Regions from separate parts of the Pseudomonas sp. NPDC078700 genome, predicted to be linked through region 1. Evidence: predicted binding sites of a transcription regulator. Region 1 holds the regulator's gene; the other holds the start of a gene.
What was found. The regulator FliA, encoded in region 1, starts transcription of late flagellar genes. The targets are predictions, from matches to a motif close to CTAAAGTTTNNNNNNNNNNNGCCGNTAA.
Positions count from the first base shown of each region.

Region 2: ACIGCM_RS07180 (methyl-accepting chemotaxis protein) is a predicted target of FliA. The motif match lies at 2,630-2,657, and genes of this name have one in related genera.

Region 1 covers NZ_JBITUI010000001.1:498,753-506,267, reverse strand. The annotation lists gene flhA (flagellar biosynthesis protein FlhA) at 32-2,161, shown strand; gene flhF (flagellar biosynthesis protein FlhF) at 2,217-3,521, shown strand; gene fleN (flagellar synthesis regulator FleN) at 3,635-4,465, shown strand; gene fliA (RNA polymerase sigma factor FliA) at 4,462-5,208, shown strand; gene ACIGCM_RS02375 (chemotaxis response regulator CheY) at 5,349-5,723, shown strand; gene ACIGCM_RS02370 (protein phosphatase CheZ) at 5,743-6,531, shown strand; gene ACIGCM_RS02365 (chemotaxis protein CheA) at 6,544-7,515, shown strand, end outside.
Region 2 covers NZ_JBITUI010000002.1:283,259-290,773, reverse strand. The annotation lists gene ACIGCM_RS07190 (hypothetical protein) at 53-427, shown strand; gene ACIGCM_RS07185 (helix-turn-helix transcriptional regulator) at 424-627, shown strand; gene ACIGCM_RS07180 (methyl-accepting chemotaxis protein) at 973-2,601, opposite strand; gene ACIGCM_RS07175 (SLC13 family permease) at 2,878-4,149, opposite strand; gene ACIGCM_RS07170 (tartrate dehydrogenase) at 4,381-5,439, opposite strand; gene ACIGCM_RS07165 (LysR family transcriptional regulator) at 5,561-6,490, shown strand; gene ACIGCM_RS07160 (sugar diacid recognition domain-containing protein) at 6,658-7,515, shown strand, end outside.

The sequences.
Region 1 (7,515 bases):
GTCAAAAGATTGAACCACCTGGGGTAAAGATGTGGCGGTAGATCACTCACAAATTATCGGCAACGTGCGCAGTAATCTGTCGGGGTTGCGTCAGGGCAACCTGGGCATCCCGTTATTGCTCTTGGTCATGCTTGGCATGGTCATGTTGCCGATCCCGCCGTTTCTTCTCGACGTGCTGTTTACCTTCAGCATCGCCTTGTCGATTGTGGTGTTGCTGGTCAGTATCTACGCCTTGCGGCCGCTGGACTTCGCTGTATTCCCAACCATCTTGCTGGCGGCAACATTGCTGCGTCTGGCGCTTAACGTCGCGTCAACGCGGGTGGTATTGCTTCATGGTCACGATGGCCACGCGGCCGCAGGGCAGGTGATTCAAGCCTTTGGTGAAGTGGTGATCGGCGGCAACTACGTAGTGGGTATCGTGGTCTTCGCGATCCTGATGATTATCAACTTCGTGGTGGTGACCAAGGGTGCTGGGCGCATCTCGGAAGTCAGCGCGCGTTTTACCCTCGACGCCATGCCCGGCAAGCAAATGGCAATCGACGCCGACCTCAATGCCGGTTTGATTGAACAGGCTGAGGCCAAGAAACGTCGTTCCGAAGTGTCACAGGAAGCAGACTTCTACGGCTCGATGGACGGTGCCAGTAAGTTCGTTCGTGGTGACGCGATTGCTGGTTTGCTGATTCTGTTTATCAACCTGATTGGCGGTGTCGCCATCGGTATTTTCCAGCACGACCTGAGCTTTGCCGACTCGGGCAAGGTGTACACCCTGCTGACCATCGGTGACGGTCTGGTTGCCCAGATTCCATCGTTGCTGCTGTCGACGGCGGCAGCAATCATGGTGACCCGGGTGTCCAGCTCAGAAGACATGGGCGCGCAGGTTAACCGCCAGATGTTCGCTTCACCGCGAGCGCTGGCAGTGGCTGCCGCCATCATGATCGCGATGGGGTTGGTGCCGGGCATGCCGCACTTCTCCTTTATCAGTCTGGGTTTGGTGGCAGCCAGTGCGGCGTACTGGATCGCCAACAAGCAACGCAAGACCAAAGAAGATGAAGTCAAAGAGGTTCAGCGCCAGCAAGAACAGCTGCCTGCTCAACGCGCTCAAGACGTCAAGGAGCTGGGTTGGGATGACGTAACCCCCGTGGATATGGTTGGCCTGGAGGTTGGTTACCGGCTGATCCCGCTGGTTGATCGCAATCAAGGGGGGCAACTGCTCGCGCGGATCAAAGGTGTACGCAAAAAACTCTCCCAGGAGATGGGCTTTTTGATGCCTTCGGTGCATATCCGCGACAATCTCGACCTGCAGCCAAATGCCTATCGCTTGACCTTGATGGGCGTGAGCGTGGCTGAAGCTGAAGTTTATCCGGACCGTGAGCTAGCGATTAACCCAGGGCAAGTATTTGGCACCCTCAATGGGGTGGCCGCCAAAGATCCGGCGTTTGGTCTGGAGGCGGTGTGGATTGAAGTCAATCAGCGTGATCAGGCTCAATCGCTGGGTTACACCGTAGTCGACGCCAGCACCGTGGTAGCAACCCACCTCAATCAGGTGTTGCACAAGCATGCTCACGAGCTGCTGGGCCACGAAGAAGTCCAGCAACTTATGCAGTTGCTGGCCAAAAGCTCGCCAAAGCTGGCTGAAGAGCTGGTGCCGGGGTTGGTTTCGCTGTCGACCCTGCTCAAGGTGCTGCAAGCCTTGCTGCAAGAACAAGTGCCAGTGCGGGATATTCGTACCATCGCCGAAGCCATCGCCAATGTGGCGCCAAAGAGTCAAGATCCCGCCGCGATGGTGGCTGCAGTACGGGTTTCTTTATCTCGCGCAATCGTGCAAAGCATTGTGGGACTAGAGCCGGAGCTGCCTGTGATCACCTTGGAACCAAGGTTGGAACAGATATTGCTAAATAGCGTACAGAAGGCCGGTCAAGGTTCTGAAGAAGGCATTCTTTTAGAGCCGGGTATGGCAGAGAAGCTGCAACGGTCTTTGATTGATGCAGCGCAGCGCCAAGAAATGCTCGGTAAACCGGTGATTCTGCTGGTGGCGGGCCCGGTCAGGGCGATGCTCTCGCGGTTTGCACGAATGGCGGTAGCCAATGCCTATGTGTTGGCCTACCAGGAAATACCCGATAACAAGCAGGTCACCATCGTAGCGACGGTGGGTCAGAATTAAGTGGTGCTGAGTCGCACAGATGTAGTCCAGCCACCGCAAAGCCGAGGTCACAGGTATGCAGGTTAAACGTTTTTTTGCTGCCGATATGCGTCAAGCCATGAAGCTGGTTCGTGAAGAACTGGGCGCTGATGCGTCGATCATCGGAAATCGCCGCGTTGCTGGCGGCGTGGAACTGACGGCGGCTCTGGATTACCAGATTCCTGCGGCTCCGGCACGCCTGCCGAACCCTGAACTGGAAAGCGAGTTGCGCAAAACCCAGTCAAAGATCGCCGCTGCCCATGCAGAGCTGAGCCTGCGTGTTGAACCCGAGGTGGCGAAGGACCTGCAGTTGTTTGCTGAGCTGTCTGAACAACAGCCTGAAAGCCCATTGGATCTTGCTGTGCGTGCCTCGACTAAAGCGGCGGCGGCAGCGGTTGATCAAAGTACTATCGATGCGATGCGCTCTGAACTTTCAGGTCTGCGTGAGTTGATTGAAGTTCAACTCGGCTCTATCGCATGGGGGCAAATGCAAACACGCCGCCCACAACAAGCTAATTTGTGGCGTCGCCTGCAGCGCATGGGCTTGCCGGCCGATGTCGCCCGGCCATTGCTGGAACGCGTCAATGATATTGCCGAGCCTCGTCAAGCATGGCGTATGCTTCTGGCCCACTTGGCTCACGCGATCCAAGTGCCTAAGCAAGAACCTTTAGAAGACGGTGGTGTGATTGCGCTGGTAGGGCCTGCTGGCATGGGCAAGACCACCACTATCGCCAAATTGGCTGCTCGCTATGTGCTGAAGTATGGCGCGCAGAATGTCGCGTTGGTCAGCCTGGACAGCTATCGCATCGGTGCTCAAGAACAGTTGAAAACCCTGGGCCGCATTCTCAATGTGCCTGTGACGCTGGTCGATCCAAGTCAGTCGCTGACTCAAGTCATCACGCCGTTGATGCGCAAACGTGTGGTTTTAATTGATACTGCAGGCCTGCCAGCCAATGATCCGGCGCTGCGTATGCAGTTGGAGGCCTTGGCAAGTCGTTCAATTAATGCGAAAAATTATCTGGTTATGGCCGCAACCAGTCAAAATCAGGTGCTCAAATCGGCTTATCATAGTTATAAGCGTTGTGGGCTTATGGGCTGTATTCTGACTAAACTGGACGAAGCAGCAAGTATGGGTGAGGTTTTAGGGTTGGCCATTAGTCAGCGTTTGCCGGTGGCTTATGTAACTGATGGCCCTCGAATTCCAGATGATTTGCAACTGCCGCGCAGTCACCAGTTGGTCAGTCGCGCAGTCGGCCTCCAAGCTCAGGAAGAGCCGAGCGAAGACACCATGGCTGAAGTCTTTGCGGGCCTTTACCAGCAACCGGCAAAACGGGCGAGCTGATGCATTACCACATGATTTTTAGCACAGCCTTGATGCAAGCGGGTTGTGTTCATCTTAGTCGGAGCACAAAGGACAATGTGCTCCTGACCTGCGTGAGCAAGGAGCGTAATTAAATGGCGGTGCACCCAGTTCAAGTTATTGCTGTCACCGGCGGTAAAGGCGGGGTTGGCAAAACGAACGTGTCAGTCAATTTGGCCATGGCATTGGCTGAAGAGGGACGGCGCGTCATGTTGATGGATGCCGACTTAGGTTTGGCCAACATTGATGTGCTGCTCGGACTTACACCAAAGCGTACGCTGGCAGATGTCATCAGTGGCGAATGTGATATGCGCGACGTGGTGATCCAGGGACCGTGCGGTATTCGTATTGTGCCTGCCGCTTCCGGCACACAAAGCATGGTCCAGTTAACCCCGATGCAGCACGCTGGATTGATCCAGGCGTTTAGCGATATCAGCGAGAACATCGACGTGCTGATTGTTGATACCGCAGCGGGTATTGGTGATTCGGTGGTCAGCTTCGTGCGAGCCGCCCAGGAAGTTTTGGTCGTAGTTTGTGACGAGCCAACCTCAATCACTGACGCCTATGCATTGATCAAGTTGCTTAACCGTGATTACGGGATGAACCGCTTCCGCGTGTTGGCCAATATGGCGCACACCCCGCAAGAGGGGCGCAACCTGTTCGCTAAATTGAGCAAGGTGACTGATCGTTTCCTGGACGTCGCCCTGCAATACGTTGGTACTGTGCCTTATGACGAGTCGGTGCGTAAGGCGGTACAGAAGCAACGTGCAGTATTTGAAGCATTTCCACGTTCAAAATGCTCCGTGGCGTTTCGCGCAATTGCCCAGAAAGTCTGCACTTGGCCTTTACCCGCCAATCCACGCGGGCACCTGGAGTTTTTTGTCGAGCGTCTGGTGCATCAACCTGCTACTGACACGCCGGCATGACAGCGGCGTCTGGACTTCGAATGTATAGCAAAGCGCAGGGTAAAGACTTGCAACATCAGCTGATCGAGCGTTATGCGCCACTGGTTAAGCGAATTGCCTATCACCTTTTGGCGCGCTTGCCAGCGAATGTTCAAGTTGATGATTTGATTCAAGCCGGAATGATTGGCCTGCTCGAAGCCTCAAAAAAGTACGACGGCAGTAAAGGTGCGAGCTTCGAGACTTTTGCCGGAATTCGTATACGGGGTTCCATGCTTGATGAAGTGCGTAAGGGCGATTGGGCACCGCGTTCTGTGCATCGCAATAGCCGCATGGTCAGTGATGCAATTCGAGTAATTGAGGCAAAAACAGGTCGTGACGCTAAAGATCACGAAGTTGCTGCCGAACTCCAATTGAGTCTCGAAGATTACTACGGCATTCTTGGCGACACTTTGGGCAGCCGCTTATTCAGTTTTGACGACCTCTTGGAGGACGGTGAAAACGGCGGCTTGCAGGAAGATGCCAGTAACAGTCAATCCGGGCCTTCACGGGAGTTTGAGGAAGAGCGCTTTCAGGCAGCCCTTGCTGATGCAATCGGTAACCTGCCAGAACGTGAACAATTGGTTCTTTCGTTGTATTACGACGAAGAGCTGAACCTCAAGGAAATCGGTGAAGTGCTAGGGGTGAGTGAGTCTCGGGTTAGTCAGTTGCATAGCCAATGCGCCGCACGTTTGCGCGCGCGTCTAGGTGAATGGCGAGCCCAATAACATTTGTAGCCAGATTCTGAAAACCTTGTATAGCGAGGCGCAGTTAGTGTGCGCCTGGCCAGGCCGGTTTCACGATTAGAGGGTGCATTCAGAATGCTGAATGCACTGGGGAAGGTACGGAGGTCGACTTGGACAAGAACATGAAAATCCTCATCGTTGATGACTTTTCAACGATGCGCCGCATTATTAAAAACCTCCTGCGTGACCTGGGGTTTACTAACACCGCTGAAGCCGATGACGGCACAACTGCATTGCCGATGCTGCAAAGCGGCAGCTTCGACTTTCTGGTGACTGACTGGAACATGCCTGGCATGACCGGTATTGAACTGTTGCGCGCAGTGCGTGCTGATGAGCGTCTGAAACAACTGCCGGTACTGATGGTGACTGCTGAAGCTAAACGTGACCAGATCATCGAGGCTGCTCAAGCCGGTGTGAATGGCTACGTGGTGAAGCCATTCACTGCTCAGGTGCTCAAAGAAAAAATCGAGAAGATATTTGAGCGTGTAAACGGCTGACGTCTGCGCTGAGGTTGTTATGGAACACGATGATTCCCAAATGGGTGACTTTGAGTCGACCCTGAAAAGTAATGCCCACCAATTGCTTGAAAGCCTAGAGCGCGGCAATTTTGGTGATGCGGTTCAGGTCATCAATGAACTTAACAAAGTGCGTGACCGTGGTCTTTACCATGAAGTTGGCAAACTAACCCGCGAGTTGCACAGCGCCATTGTCAACTTTCAGCTAGACCCGCGCCTGCCATATGCGACTGAAGCCTCGCAAATTACTGACGCAACCGAACGCCTCAACTATGTGGTGACGATGACCGAAGATGCGGCCAACCGAACCATGGATCTGGTTGAGCAAAGTGCGCCGTTGGTTAACGATATCCGCACTGACGCACAAAGTCTGAGTGCCGACTGGGGGCGCTTTATGCGCCGTGAGATGGGCGCAGAGGATTTTCGCGAGCTGGCTAAGCGGGTCGAGTTGTTTCTGGCTAATAGCGAGCGCGACAGTGGCAAGTTGTCCGGTCACTTAAACGATATTTTACTGGCTCAGGACTATCAAGACCTGACCGGTCAAGTCATTAAGCGCGTGACTCAACTGGTGACTGAAGTTGAGAGCAATCTGCTCAAATTGATGCTTATGGCAACCCAGGTTGACCGGTATGCAGGCATCGAACATGACCCAGAAACGCTGCGTGCAGAAAAACAACAAGAAAAAAATCCATCTCAGGGTGAAGGTCCGCAGATTCATGCCGATAAGCTTGATGACGTTGCATCGAGTCAAGATGACGTCGACGATCTGTTGTCCAGTCTGGGATTTTAGGAGCACGTACATATGAGCTTCGGCGCCGATGAAGAAATTCTCCAGGACTTCCTGGTAGAGGCCGGCGAGATACTCGAACAATTGTCCGAGCAGTTGGTTGAGCTGGAAAGCCGCCCGGATGATATGAATCTGCTCAATGCGATTTTTCGGGGATTTCACACAGTTAAAGGCGGTGCCGGATTTCTCCAGCTCAATGAGCTGGTGGAGTGCTGTCACATCGCTGAAAACGTCTTCGATATATTGCGTAAAGGCGAGCGCCGAGTTGATTCGGAGCTTATGGACGTTGTCCTTGAAGCGCTTGACGCGGTTAATGGCATGTTCAGTGAGGTGCGTGAAGGCGCCACACCTACGGCTGCGACGCCAGAGTTGCTGGCCGCGTTGGCCCAGTTAGCTGAGCCGACATCTGCTGCGCCTGCTGTGGTCGCCCCAGTAGTTGCAGCGCCGACTGCCGCCGCTCCGACACCGGCTAATAACGATATTACCGACAGTGAATTTGAGCAGTTGCTCGATGCACTTGATGAAACACCGCAGCAAGTCGATGTCCCTGCGGCCAGTGATGAAATCACTGATGATGAGTTTGAGTCACTACTTGATCAGTTGCACGGCAAAGGTCAGTTTGCTGGCGACCAAAGCGCAGTTGCGCCGGTCAATGCTGAGGCACCGGTTGCCACAGGTTCGCCTGCCGCCGGCCCGGTCAGCGATGAAATTAGCGATGACGAGTTTGAAGCTTTACTCGACCAGCTACATGGCAAAGGCCAGTTTGTTGCGCCGGAAATTGTTGCACCTGCCGCCACTGAGGCCAACGAAACGGTTTCGACCCCTGCTGCGAGCAGTGACAACATCAGCGACGATGAATTTGAAGCGCTGCTGGATGAACTGCATGGCAAAGGCAAGTTTACCGAGCCCGTGGCCCAGGTTGCCGGTTCTGATGTGCGGCCCGTCAAAGTAGCACCTCGAGCCGTGCCAGCAAAAGCAGCGGCACCG
Region 2 (7,515 bases), on a different contig from region 1:
ATTGTTGAAACCTCATGCCAAAGTAAAGCTACCTTTACATGAGGTGCATGCAATGAAGTCATATTTTTACGAGCTAGGTGCGGCGCTAGCCCTCTATATGCTGGTACTGACAGCGTCACTGTTACTGCTCATACAGCATCAGGACTCAGGACTGTTCTTGCGTGTGGTTATCACCCTCGCCCCAGTCATTCCAGCAGGTTTGATGTGCTGGGCGATTGTTCGGCAACTCCGGCGGCTGGATGAAATGCATCTGCGGATTCAATTTGAAGCGCTTGGTTTTGCTTTTGCCGCCTCAGCATTACTGACCTTCAGCTATGGTTTTCTGGAAAATATTGGCGCTCCACACATCCCTTGGCTTTGGGTTTGGCCAGTCATGGCGGTGATGTGGATGATTGGACTGCTGATAGCAAGAACTCGCTATCAATGAAAAATAATCTGAAAGAGCTGCGCGCCCAACTCAAATGGTCCCAACAGGATTTGGCCACCCGGTTGAATGTTTCACGACAAACCATCAATGCGATAGAAAATGGCCGGTACGACCCAAGCCTGCCTTTGGCATTTCAAATAGCACGTATTTTTCAGCAGCCCATTGAAAGCATCTTTGATGATGAGATCACAGATTCATAAAACGACTTTATATTCATAACAGACTTCGAATAAACGCAGATACTCGCCCTAAAAAGCTGTTTGAAGAGGCTTGAGAATAAACCGTTGGGAATGTCGCCTTGCATTGCGGACATCGCCCAAGCGCTCGACAGCCGGGAAGCACAATGGCAAGCAGGTCATCTTTAAGTGATCTGCATAGAGTGAAACCCTGATAGGTAAATCAGTCACACGGTCCCGTGTGACTGATTACTCCCACAGAGATCTTGCTCGCGCCACAGCCCAAAACCTCGAGTAGCCAAGTCCATCAGAATGAGCGTTCTTCTGGGCTGGTCAACTACATCATGCTGAAATGAACTTACGCGCTCCTCAGACTTTAAATCGACCGGTTAACTGATTCAGGTCAGAGGCCAAGGTTGATAGTTCGGCGGTGGCCAGTGCGGTCTGGCTCGCGCCTTCCGATGTCTCGCTGGATAAGTCACGGATACTCACCAGATTCCGGTCAACTTCACGGGATACCTGTGCCTGCTCTTCCGCAGCCGTGGCCATCATAAAGTTGCGCTCATTTATCTGGGTTAATGACTCGGTAATTTCCACCAACGCCTTACCGGCGCTGTAAGCCAGTTCAAGCGTTCTCTGCGCCTGCACGCTGGTTTGGCTCATTGAGGCAACAGCATTACTCGTGCCTGCCTGAATCGAACTGACCATTTGTTCGATTTCTTGAGTGGACTGCTGTGTGCGATAGGCCAGCGCCCGAACCTCATCGGCGACCACGGCAAAACCGCGGCCTGCTTCACCGGCCCTTGCGGCTTCAATCGCAGCGTTCAATGCAAGCAAGTTTGTTTGCTCGGCAATTGCTCTTATCACGTCAAGCACTTTGCTAATGTCGGTCGCCATCACAACCAGTGCTTGCACCTCACTTGAAGTTGTCTCGACACTGGCAACCATCAGGTTAATCGCGTTAACGGTTTCATCCACTTGGGTCCTGCCATCGGCAGCAGCCTCACTGGACTGCGCGGTCATCTGCGAAGTCGAAGTGGCATTATTGGCAACCTCTTCAACGGCAGCACTCATTTCAGTCACCGCAGTTGCTGCCATTTCTATTTCGTGGCCTTGGCGTTGAATAGTCTGCGCAGCATCCTCGGTCACAGCATGCATTTCTTCCGAGGTCGCGGCCAACTTAGTGGATGAGTCGCCAATCAATGTAAGGGCATCTCGTAGTTGGTTCTGCATGGCGGCAAGTGCTGCGACCAACCGCGCGGCCTCATCAGAGCCTTCGATCTTGATATCCTGGCTCAAATCGTTTTTTGCAATGCGTTCAGCGATGGCCAGTGAAGCACCAATCGGCGCGGTTATGCTGCGGGTGAAAAGTAAGGCAAGCAGCAAGGACGCGACAAAACTTATTGCAACCGAAGTCCAGACCACAAGGTGAGTTTGCCTATACACCTCATCAGCCTCTACGCCGGCTTCTGCGGCTTTTTCTTCATTGATTTCAGTCAGTTTAGTCAGCGTCTCTTGAACCAGCCCAGTAGCGGGCTTCATCTCGTCACCGGCGAAATGAACCGCTTCTTCCAGGTTTGCGGATGCAATAATTTCCAAGTATTGGTTTTGGACGGTGATATAGGCGTTGCGCGCCTCGACAAACGCGTCGTAAGCCATCCGGCCATCTTGAGTGACGATTAAGCTTTCCAGGGCCTTGATAAGGTTTTCTATTCTTGGTCTAGCTTGCAAGATGTCGTTACGTGCTTGAGCGCGGCGCTCTTCAGACTCAATCGGATTTCTTACCAGAGCACTGTTGCGACGGATCCCCACAAACTCTTTACTCAGGTCACCAACCAACCTGATGGTGCCGACCACGTTAACTTCTACATAAGTCTCTGAATCATTAAGTTTGTCTGCTTGACGCAGCGAAAGCAGACCGACGCAGACAATCATTAGACAAAAAAAGCCAAAGCAAAGCGCTGCGCGAGGCGCCAAATTCAGTTTTCGTAATAGCATCAGGGTACCCTCCATGGTTGATACTTACCTATCGCTATGCACCCGGAAAACTTGACGCCACAACAGGTTTAACCACGCCTCCCCCAACAAAAGTTGGCTCTCTCTATCTGCCCTACCTTGAGAAAGCGTCGGGCACAATAATTCGATTGCAGTTCAACACCGCAGACCGCCTTAAATGTTGGGGCTGGAGGATTGTTGAGATGGCCCTCCTGCGCATTCATACACAGGCAAGAGGACACTAGATAACAGCCGAAAACTTGAGCCTAATCGCAATGATTAACTCGGGAAAAATGGGAAAAAGATCAACAAAAGAGGTATCGATATAGCGCCAGCTACCAAAATAAGTGGCAAACCACACTTTACGTAGTCGAAGAATTTATACCCTCCCGCAGAGAGCACCATCAGGTTTGCAGGCATACCGATTGGCGTCGCATAAGCGCAAGAGCCACCAATTACGATACACATGAGAACTGCTCTTGGATCGGCACCAAGGTTGGTCGCAATGGACATACCTATCGGAACCAAAAGTGCCGTTGTAGCAGTGTTAGACATGAAATTGGTGAGCGCACAGGATATAGAGAATATGGTAACTAGAAGCACAATCGGTGATGCATTTTCACCGAGCATACCCATGATATAGCTAGCGGTTTCTGCCCCAGCCCCTGTCTTATCCAACGCACCTGCCAATGCCAATGTTCCACCAAATATGAATATGGTTTGGGTATCGATGGATTGGTAAGCCTGCCTCTCTGTTAATACGCCGACTAAGACTAAAACCGCCGCACCAATACATGCAGTGATGTGCAGCGGGATACCGATTACGCTTTCAAATACCATACCTAGAATGGTGCCTATCATCACCACCAAGGAAGTGACTTGCTTCCATTTTGGAACCATCGAGAAATCGGGTGAGGCATGCTCAGCCGTTCTGCTGTCGCTGCCATTCGCTTCTGGCAAAAGACGGTAGCCGAAAAAAGCGAAATAAATAATTCCACAAACGAGCAGCGGAAGGCCGATTTTTGCGTACTCAAAAAATGAAAACTCTAAACCCACCTTTTGCAGCGCACTTTGTGCAATTAAATTACCGGGGGCACCGATAAGTGAGAGATTGCCACCCATCGCAGCAGCAAAGACGAGAGGCATCAACAAACGCGAACGCGCGAACCCTGATTTTGAGGCGATACCAATAACAACAGGGATCAGCACCGCTGCAGTACCGGTATTGGAAAGTACGCCAGAGAGCAGCCCGACTATAACCATAACCGCCACAATTAACTGGCGCTCAGTCTTGGCAAATCGAGTCACCAGGCCACCAATATTGTTGGCCATACCCGTCTGAAATAAAGCGCCGCCGACGATGAACATTGCAACAAAAAGGATAACGTTTGTGTTGATGAACCCGTTGAAGGCACTTTTTGCATCAAGTACGCCAGTCAGAACAAGGCCCAAACAAACGATGATAGAGGTGAGTGCGAGAGGGATTCGCTCCCAGACGAACATAACTGTGGCGAATAGCAAGAAAAGCAACGTAATTTCTATGTGGCTCATGCAATTCACTCCCTGAGTCGGGAGGCTCCATATATTATTTTTGTTTAGGAATGTCTGCTCGCTGCTCAAGGCAGCTAACAGGCGGAGCAATAAAACCCCGGCTACGGTATTTCGGTCTTTATTTCTTCTGCAGATTCACAGCGTTAACACATCGCTACACCGACAAGATGCAACGGTTGTTAACAACACATAGAAAGTACCGACAGACATGCCGGTACTTTTAGGCGTGTCTTAACGATTAATGACTTCAAGAACTGCATCAGTCACTTGACGGGTGGTGGCTGTACCCCCGAGGTCTGGTGTGTGCAAACCACTTGCAGTGACATCCTCAATCGCACGCATAAGGTGCTCGCTTGCAGCTTTTTCACCCAGATGATCAAGCATCATGGCTGCGGTCCAGAACGTGGCAATTGGATTAGCGACACCTTTACCCGTGATATCAAATGCCGAGCCATGGATAGGCTCAAACATGGATGGGAACGTTCTATCTGGGTTGAGGTTCGCGGTCGGTGCAATGCCTAAACTTCCAGAGAGCGCTGCTGCCAAATCAGACAAAATGTCGGCGTGAAGATTAGTGGCAACGACCACATCCAAACGCTCTGGCTTGAGTACCATGGTGGTCGTGACCGCATCGACTAATTCACGCGTGGTGCGAACGTCAGGGAAATCCTTGGCAACCTCAGCAAAGACTTCATCCCACAGCACCATGCCGTGCCGCTGAGCATTAGATTTGGTTACCAGGGTCAGGTGTTTGGCTGGACGACTGCGGGCCAGTTCGAAAGCAAAACGGTGGATGCGCTCTACACCAACGCGGGTGAAAGTTGACACTTCAGTTGCAACTTCGATCGGCAGACCTTGGTGTACACGACCACCGCTACCTGAATACTCACCCTCTGAGTTCTCACGCACGATAACCCAGTCAATAGCTTGGCCATTAGTCAGTGGGCTTTTTACCCCAGGCAGAACCCGAGCAGGACGAACATTTGCATATTGATCAAAGCCCTGGCATATCGGCAAGCGGAGACCCCAAAGGGAAATATGATCCGGTACTTTCTGACTGCCTACAGCGCCAAAGAAAATAGCATCAGATTGCTTGATCTCAGCCAAGCCGCCTTCAGGAATATAGTAACCATGCTTGAGATAATACTCAGAGTCCCATGGGTAATGAGTGACATCAAACTTGAAGCCCCCTAGGCGATTCGAAAGCCCTTGTAACACTTCTAAACCCGCAGCAATAACTTCGGTTCCGATTCCATCACCTGGAATAGCAGCAATCTTGTAAGTGTTCATAAAGCGCTCCGTTTTTTGTTTTTAGCGGGTAGCCCGCCAGACAGTGATGGCCCGAGTATATGTGGTGAAATAAACGAATAGATTGAGTTAAAATAACTACTTTAGTGAATTCAGGTTAATAATGAGCCGACCTCAAGATCTAACGTTTTTTCACGTCCTTGCATTGCAAGGAAACCTTGCAGCAGCTGCCCGTGAGCTGGGAATCACACCGTCTGCCGTGAGTAAACGTTTGGCTGCGCTTGAGCAGCGCTTAGGCGTACGACTGGTCAATCGCACGACACGCTCACTGAGCTTGACGCCCGAAGGTGAAATCTATTTTCGTCACGCCAGCCGGATCATTGGCGATATTGATGCGGTAGAAGAACTGGTAACCAGCAGTCGTCGCCAGCCTAAAGGGCTGCTGCGAGTCAATGCATCGATGGGCTTTGGGCGGCGCTATATTGGTCCGGCCTTGGCTGCGTTTATTGATCGATACCCAGACGTTGAAGCACAGTTGATCTTGTCAGATAGACCAATGGATTTGGCTGCTAACGGATTGGATATTGTTATCCGTTTTGGTGCCTTGCCGGATGCCGGATTTCACGCGAGAAGAATCGCCAGTAACCGCAGAATGCTATGCGCTTCGCCGCTCTATCTGGAACGTTTCGGTACACCAGAGAGACTTCATGACCTTGCCAATCACAACTGTATTTTTCTACGGCAGAACGACGGTACACATGGTGTGTGGGATTTTGTCGAAGGCTCACGTACGCGGGGAGTCAAAGTACGCAGTAATCTGAGCTGCAACGATGGTGAGGTAGTGTTGAATTGGGCACTCGAGGGACGTGGCATTCTGCTGCGAGCCGAGTGGGACATTGCCCGATATGTCCGCAGTGGACGATTACGCTTAGTTCTGGATGACCTGCAACCCGCCCCCGCAGACGTCTACGCGATCTACTCTGAGCAGCATCAGTTATCTGCAAAAATCCGTCATTTCATTGATTTTTTGGTTGAGCGCTTTAAGCACATTGACCACCTAGAACCCAATGTTGGTATGGAAGCAACCGACTAACCTCCAAACCAACCCCCGTTTTAATGACATACACCTGAGCGGCTAAAAGCACGGTGAATTGGTCAAGCTCACAATAAAAAAACAAATCATTGTCTTTTTGAACAAGCGCGCCACGGCTAAATCTGTGAATATGCTTAAACCAGAACGCCGCACTGGAAGACCGCACTATGTTTGAACTTAACCACGAACTTGCCCAAGACATTGTTGATCGCGCGATGGCAATACTGCCGTGCAACGTCAATGTCATGGACAGCCAAGGTCTGATTTTAGGCAGTGGGGAAGCGGATCGAATCAATACGCGGCATGAAGGCGCACAGTTGGTTCTGACCAACAAACGTATTGTTGAGATTGATGAGCAAGCCGCCTTGAGCCTCAAAGGCGTGCAGCAAGGTATTAATTTACCGCTGATGCATGATGACCAATTAATTGGCGTGCTGGGCCTTTCGGGTAATCCGCTTGAGTTGCGCACCTTTGCTCAACTGGTTCGTATGACGGCAGAGATGCTGGTTGATCAGAGCCACATGCAAACAGAGCGACAATGGCGTCGCCAGCGTTGTGATGACCTGATCGCAGCCCTGCTTGCAGAGGATGGCGGCAGCAAGCGCCAAGTTGAGGAAGCCCATCAGCTTGGGCTCAAACCCAACCTGTCACGCACACCCTATATCATTGAGGCTGGCGATGAGGCCGATATTCAGGCTAAAACCGAATACCTGCGCACTCGTTACCCCGACAGTTGGTGCACCACGCTTTCTCCTTGTACGTTGTTATGGTGCTGCCCTGCCAGTTTAAAGGTCGAGTTGCCAGGGTTGATCGACCGGTTGAACGCACAAGACTGGCATGTCGCCCGACTGGTTGCAGGGGCTTCAGCGCAAGACCTTCGACACCTGCGTGAAGGCTGCCAGCACGTCATCAACTTACTTGATTACGGCCAGACGATAAAACCCGCAGCACAGCTGCTGACCCTTGACCAATATCGCTTGCAAACCCTGCTCTGGGCACGTCGTGACGATGATGTAGTGGCAGCT